Linked DNA regions of Streptantibioticus cattleyicolor NRRL 8057 = DSM 46488. The protein of the gene in region 2 interacts with the protein of the main gene of each other region in a pairwise test. Links are inferred from orthologs where the notes say so. Each region holds a gene or a part of one and is shown on either strand. Other genes may lie near its edges. The genes, in order: ndk and SCATT_RS03085.

Region 1 (3,092 bases), 1.1 Mb from region 2 along the record:
CGGCTCTCTCGTGTGTCCCTCACGTGCGGCGGCCGTGCCTTCCTCGTCGGACCGGACCGGCCGCGAGCCACGGCCGGTCGGCGATGTCGTAGTTCGGGTCGTTACGTCCGGGGGGACGACCGACGGGCGGGCCGTGCGGTGGGGCCCCGGGACGGGGCCGCGCGGCGGTCCGCGGCGCGGGCGCCCGCAGAAGGCGGGGCCACGGCGCCGCGGCGGGTCACCTGCGCGGCTGGGCGTCGAGCACCTGCTGGAGGGCCTCGAACTCCTCGACGCACTTGCCGGAGCCGAGCGCCACCGAGTCCAGCGGGTCCTCGGCGATGTGGATGGGCATCCCGGTCTCGCGACGCAGCCGTTCGTCGAGGCCGCGCAGCATGGCGCCGCCGCCGGTGAGCACGATGCCGCGGTCCATGATGTCGCCGGAGAGTTCCGGCGGGCACTTGTCGAGGGTGGTCTTGACCGCGTCCACGATGGCGTTGACCGGTTCCTCGATGGCCTTGCGGACCTCGGCGGCGGAGATCACCACCGTCTTGGGCAGGCCGCTCACCAGGTCGCGTCCGCGGATCTCGGTGTGCTCGTCCTTCTCCAGCTCGAAGGCGGAGCCGATGGTGATCTTGATCTGTTCGGCGGTGCGCTCGCCCAGCAGGAGGCTGTACTCCTTCTTGATGTGCTGGATGATCGCATTGTCCAACTCGTCGCCGGCCACCCGGATGGACTGGGCGGTGACGATGCCGCCGAGCGAGATCACGGCGACCTCGGTGGTGCCGCCGCCGATGTCGACCACCATGTTGCCGGTGGCCTCGTGGACCGGCAGGCCGGCCCCGATCGCGGCGGCCATCGGCTCCTCGATGATGTGCACCTGGCGGGCGCCCGCCTGGCTGGACGCCTCGATCACGGCGCGCCGTTCGACCCCGGTGATGCCCGAGGGCACGCAGACCACGACCCGCGGGCGGGCAAGGTAGCGCCGCTTGTGGATCTTGAGGATGAAGTAGCGGAGCATCCGCTCGGTGATCTCGAAGTCGGCGATCACACCGTCCTTGAGCGGACGGACCGCAACGATGTTGCCAGGGGTACGGCCGATCATCTTCTTGGCTTCGGCGCCAACCGCCAGAATGCCGCCCGTATTCGTATTGATGGCGACAACCGACGGTTCGTTGAGGACGATCCCGCGACCCCTGACGTACACCAGCGTGTTGGCGGTGCCGAGGTCGACAGCCATGTCACGGCCGATGAACGACATATTGTTCGCCATGAGGATACGTCTGGCCTTCCCGAGCTGGAGCGATGGGGACTTGAGGGCGGCGTTCTGGCGCCCCCGCGGGGCAGGGGGCGTGATCTGCTGCGGAGGTCCGTAGCGGTGTATCCATCGTAGTCGCGCCCGGTGGACCAGGAGTGAGGGCGCCCCGGCCATTGTCAGCAGAACACACAGCCGCCCCTTGTAATGGTGACGTCGTGTCGGGGCGATTGGTTCCCGCATTACCGTCGCATATGCGGGACCGCCGCCCGGGCAAAACCCTCGGCGGCGGCCGGTGCCCGCCGGTGTCCGCGTTTCTGACTTGCCGTCAGCAACTGACCGGCGGCGGGCGGGATCCCGGAGGGCGTCCGCCTCAAATCAGCCCGGGGAAGAAGAGCTTGATCTCCCGCTCCGCCGACTCCGGGGAGTCGGAGGCGTGCACCAGGTTCTCGCGCACGATGGTGCCGAAGTCGCCCCGGATGCTGCCGGGGGCGGCGGCGATCGGGTCGGTGGGGCCGGCCAGCGCGCGCATCCCCTCGACCACCCGCTCGCCCTCGACCACCAGCGCCACCGAGGGACCGGAGGACATGAACTCCACCAGCGGCTCGTAGAACGCCTTGCCCACGTGCTCCGCGTAGTGGCGCTCCAGCGTGGCCCGGTCCAGCGAGCGCAGCTCCAGCGCGGTGATCGCCCACCCCGCCTTGCGCTCGATCCGCCCGATGATCTCGCCCACCAGACCCCGGCGGACGGCATCGGGCTTGAGGAGGACGAGGGTGCGCTGGCTCATGTGCGGCTCCTTGGAACGCGAGTGCGCCGCGGCTTCGACTGTGCTGCGGCTTCGAAGTGGACTGACCCTATCGGGCGACCCCGTGTTCCCCGCCAGCGGCTACCCCGACCGTGGGGCAGCAGTCGCACCCGGCAGTGTCCCCCGCGCGGGTGACAGTGGGCCGAACGGGTGGCGGCGCGGCGGTGGCCCCGGGACGGGCGTGTCGGCGCCGCGTCCCTTGACGGCGCCGCCGGGGCGCCGCCGTCCGCCCCGGCCGGGTCAGCCGGCCGTGGCCGCGGCGTCCTGCGGCGGCTCGGCGGCGCGCGCGGCGTTGGCCGCCTTGAACGCGTCGATCTTGCGGCCGAAGTGGACCGCGGCCCACCACAGCGCGGCGAAGACCGCCCCCAGGAAGTACATGGTCGGCACCACGAACCCGGAGGCGATCAGGGCGATCTGGAGCACCCAGCCGATCACCACCCCGCCCGGCCGCGTGATCATCCCGCACAGCAGCACGCACAGCACCATGGCGACCCCGCTGACCGCCCAGACCGTGCCGGCCGAGAAGTGCGAGAGGTTCATCGCCACCAGCCCGGCCAGGCCGATCACAAAGGCTTCACCGAGCAGGGTGCTGGCACACAGCGTTCGCATCGGAACTCACTTCCGGCCCAGCAGCAGCCGGGCCTCTCCCACGGTGATCACGGAACCGGTGACCAGCACGCCGGCCCCGGCGTACTCGCCCTCCTCCTCGGCGAGGGTGACGGCGGCCTCCAGCGCGTCGTCCAGCCGCGGCTCGACCTGGACCCGCTCGCTGCCGAAGACCTCCACCGCCACGGCCGCCAGCTCGTCGACGTCCATCGCACGGTGGCTGGAGTTACGGGTCACCACCACCTCGGCGAAGATCGGCTCGAACGCCTCCAGCACCCCGCGGACGTCCTTGTCACCGCTGGGGGCGACCACGCCGACCAGGTGGGTGAAGGCGAACGCCTCGCGCACCGCCTCCGCGGTCGCCTGGGCGCCGGCCGGGTTGTGCGCGGCGTCCAGCACCACCGTGGGGCTGCGCCGCACCACCTCCAGGCGGCCCGGGGAGGTGACCGT
Region 2 (3,216 bases):
CCGCCCGTCCGGCCCCCGCGCGCCCTCCACCGCCTCCTGACCGGCGGTGCCGAACCGGGCGGGCAGCAGCGCCAACACCGTTGCGTCGACCAGCAGTTCGGCGAGCTGACTGCGGGACCACTCGGTCATCCGCTCGGTCGTCGCCCGCCAGTGGGCCGCGAGGTCGAACCCCGCCGGGCGTTCGAAGGTCTCGGGCAGCGGCAGGCATTCGACGAGCCGGGAGACGCGGTAGGTGCGCACCGACGACGACTCGTCCCCGGCGCCGTCCGCACCGGCGGGCCGGGCCGCCAGGTACCAGATGCCCGCCTTGAGCACCAGGCCGAGCGGCTGGAGTTCGCGTTCCACCTCGCCGCGCCAGCGCCGGTACCGCACCCGCAGCACCCGGGACCCCCAGACCGCCGCCGCCACCGTGGTCAGCAGCGGAACGGGGTCGGCGTCCCGGAACCAGGCGGTGGCGTCCAGATGGAACCGCTCCCGTGTGCGCCGGGCCTGCTCGCCGAGGCCGGCGGGGAGGGCCGCGTCCAGTTTCAGCTGGGCGGCGGCGAGCTGGGCGCCGAGCCCCAACTCGGCCGCCGCGCCCGGCAGTCCGGCCAGCACGAGCGACTGGGCCTCGCCGTCGGTGAGCCCGGTCAGCCGGGTGCGGTAGCCCTCGGTGAGCCGGTAGCCGCCGGCCGGGCCGCGGTCGGCGTAGACCGGCACCCCGGCCGCGCTCAGCGCCTCCACGTCCCGGTAGACGGTGCGCACCGAGACCTCCAGCTCGGCGGCGAGTTCCCCGGCGGTCATCCGGCCGCGGTTCTGGAGCAGCAGCAGAAGGGTGAGGAGGCGGTCGGCGCGCATACGGCCATCTTCCCGGCCACCGTTGCCCAGGTCGCCGCCGGTACCTGACAGAAGGTGTCAGGTACCGGCGGAAGAGTGGTGATCACGTCCCCGCGGCACGGTGCGCGGGGCCTCGAACGACGGGAGCACCCATGACCGAGCAGCCCACCGCCGGCACCTTCGCCTGCGACAACTGGCAGGAGAAGCCGGCCGCCGGCGAGGCGGACAACGGCGTCCGGACGGCCCGGGCGTCCTCCGTCAACATCTACCGCGGACTCGTCGAGGGCACCGGCCACTGCGAGTACACCCTGGTGTACCGGTCCGGCGGCGACGGCGTCTTCAGCGGGTACGAACGGATCACCGGCGCCGTCGCCGGACGCAAGGGCTCACTGGTGCTGGAACACCGGGGGACCTTCTCCGCCACCACGATCAGCTGCGCCCTGACGGTGGTGCCCGGCTCCGGCACCGACGAGCTGACCGGGGTGACCGGCTCCGGCGGCTTCACCGCGAGCCACGGCGAGGAGGCGACGGCGTACGCCTTCGAGGCGGAGTGGGCCGCCGCGGGGTGAACCGGGCGGCCCGGGGGCCTACTTCGCGCCGTCGGCGAGGTCGGGGATGCGCCAGTCGACCGGGTCGTGCCCCTGGGCCTTGAGGGCGGTGTCGATCTGGGTGAAGGGGCGGCTGCCGCGGAAGAGCTTGGCCGACAGCGGCGAGGGGTGGGCGCCCTGCACCACCGCGTGCCGCTCGGTGTCGATCAACGGGAGCTTCTTCTTGGCGTAGTTGCCCCACAACACGAAGACGGCCGGCTCGGCACGGGCGGACACGGCCTTGATCACCGCGTCGGTGAACTTCTCCCAGCCCTTGCCCTTGTGCGAGTTGGCCTCGCCCTGACGCACCGTCAGGACGGCGTTGAGCAGCAGCACGCCCTGCCGGGCCCAGGGCATCAGGTAGCCGTTGTCCGGCATCGGGTAGCCGTACTCGTCGCCCAGCTCCTTGAACACGTTGCGCAGCGACGGCGGAACGGTCACCCCGGGCCGCACCGAGAAGCACATCCCGTGCGCCTGCCCCGGGCCGTGGTACGGGTCCTGCCCCAGGATCAACACCTTGACCCGGTCGTACGGGGTCGCCTCCAGCGCCGCGAAGACCTCCTCGGCGGGCGGGAAGACCTGGTGGCGCCCGCGCTCCTCCTCGACGAACTCGGTCAGCTCCTGGAAGTACGGCTTCGCCAACTCCTCGCCGAGCACGGCCTGCCAGGACCCGGGCAGCATGGTGGACACCTGAAGAACCTCCGGTACGTGATCCGTCACTGCCCGAAACGTACCGGCACCCACTGACATTGATGCTGCCGAGGGGGCGGTGCCCGGCGCACCGCCCCCTCGGGCCCTCGGCCGCCGGGTCAGGCGACGCCGGCGTTGAGGAACAGGCCGCCGTCGATCACCAGGGTCTGCCCGGTGACCCAGCCGGCCTGGTCGGACAGGAGGAACGCCACGGCTCCGGCGATGTCCTCGGGGACGCCGAGGCGCCCGAGCGGGTAGCCGGCCGCGGCCTCCGCCTCACGGCCCTCGTAGAGCGCGGCGGCGAACTTGGTCTTCACCACCGCCGGGGCGATCGCGTTGACCCGCACCCCGGGCGCGAACTCGGACGCGAGCTGGAGCGTCAGGTTGAGCATGGCGGCCTTGCTCATGCCGTAGGCGCCGATGAAGGGCGAGGCGGCGACCCCGGCGAGCGAGCCGATGTTGACGATGGCGCCGCCGTGCTCGCGCTGCCACGCCTTCCAGGTCTGCTGGGCGAAGCCGAGCGCGGAGACCACGTTGGTCTCGAAGACCTTGCGGGCCACGTCGAGGTCGAGGTCGGCGATGGGGCCGAAGACCGGGTTGGTGCCGGCGTTGTTGACCAGGTGGTCGACGCGGCCGAACGCCTCCATGGTGCGGGCCACCGCCTCGGCCTGGTGGGCCACGTCGTGCGCCTTGCCGGCCACGCCGATGGCCCGGTCGGCGCCGAGCCGGGCCACGGCCTCCTTCAGCGCGTCCTCGTTGCGTCCGGTGACGCAGACCCGGTCGCCACGGGCGACCAGCGCCTCGGCGATGGCGTAGCCGATGCCGCGGCTGGCGCCGGTGACGAGCGCGACGCGCCCGCTGTCGGGGGTGCTCATGATGATGTGGTGCCTTTCGGTAGCGGGCGGCGGAACGTCAGTCGAGCGGGCCGCCGGCGACGTAGAGCACCTGGCCGGAGACGAAGCCGGCGTCCTCCCCGGTGAAGAAGGCGATGGCGTTGGCGATGTCCTCCGGCACGCCGACCCGCTGCACCGGGATCTGGCTCGCCGCGGCCGTCTTGAAGTCCTCGAAGTCCATCCCGACCCGGGCCGCGGTGGCCGCGGTCATGTCGGTGGCGATGAAGCCG

Evidence for each region.
Region 1: the proteins of SCATT_RS03085 (region 2) and ndk interact in binary tests that used the Escherichia coli proteins (3 or more experiments, as listed by UniProt). The link is inferred for Streptantibioticus cattleyicolor NRRL 8057 = DSM 46488 from one-to-one orthologs.

What each region holds. Positions count from the first base shown.
Region 1 is NC_017586.1:1,832,727-1,835,818, forward strand. Bases 312-3,092 are described here. They hold ndk (nucleoside-diphosphate kinase), read right to left. Parts: upstream 2,019-3,092; coding sequence 1,605-2,018; downstream 312-1,604. Other genes in these bases: SCATT_RS08010 (rod shape-determining protein), read right to left, coding at 312-1,237; SCATT_RS08020 (DUF4233 domain-containing protein), read right to left, coding at 2,277-2,645; folC (bifunctional tetrahydrofolate synthase/dihydrofolate synthase), read right to left, coding at 2,652-3,092. Also shown: rod shape-determining protein MreC, read right to left, coding at 1-23; more of SCATT_RS08010, read right to left, coding at 218-311. UniProt on the Escherichia coli protein: Major role in the synthesis of nucleoside triphosphates other than ATP. The ATP gamma phosphate is transferred to the NDP beta phosphate via a ping-pong mechanism, using a phosphorylated active-site intermediate.
Region 2 is NC_017586.1:761,839-765,054, forward strand. What follows is about bases 245-3,149. They hold SCATT_RS03085 (uracil-DNA glycosylase), read right to left. Parts: upstream 2,085-3,149; coding sequence 1,404-2,084; downstream 245-1,403. Other genes in these bases: SCATT_RS03075 (helix-turn-helix transcriptional regulator), read right to left, coding at 245-837; SCATT_RS03080 (DUF3224 domain-containing protein), read left to right, coding at 969-1,385; SCATT_RS03090 (SDR family oxidoreductase), read right to left, coding at 2,213-2,968; fabG (3-oxoacyl-ACP reductase FabG), read right to left, coding at 3,006-3,149. In the rest of the region: more of SCATT_RS03075, read right to left, coding at 1-244; more of fabG, read right to left, coding at 3,150-3,216. UniProt on the Escherichia coli protein: Excises uracil residues from the DNA which can arise as a result of misincorporation of dUMP residues by DNA polymerase or due to deamination of cytosine.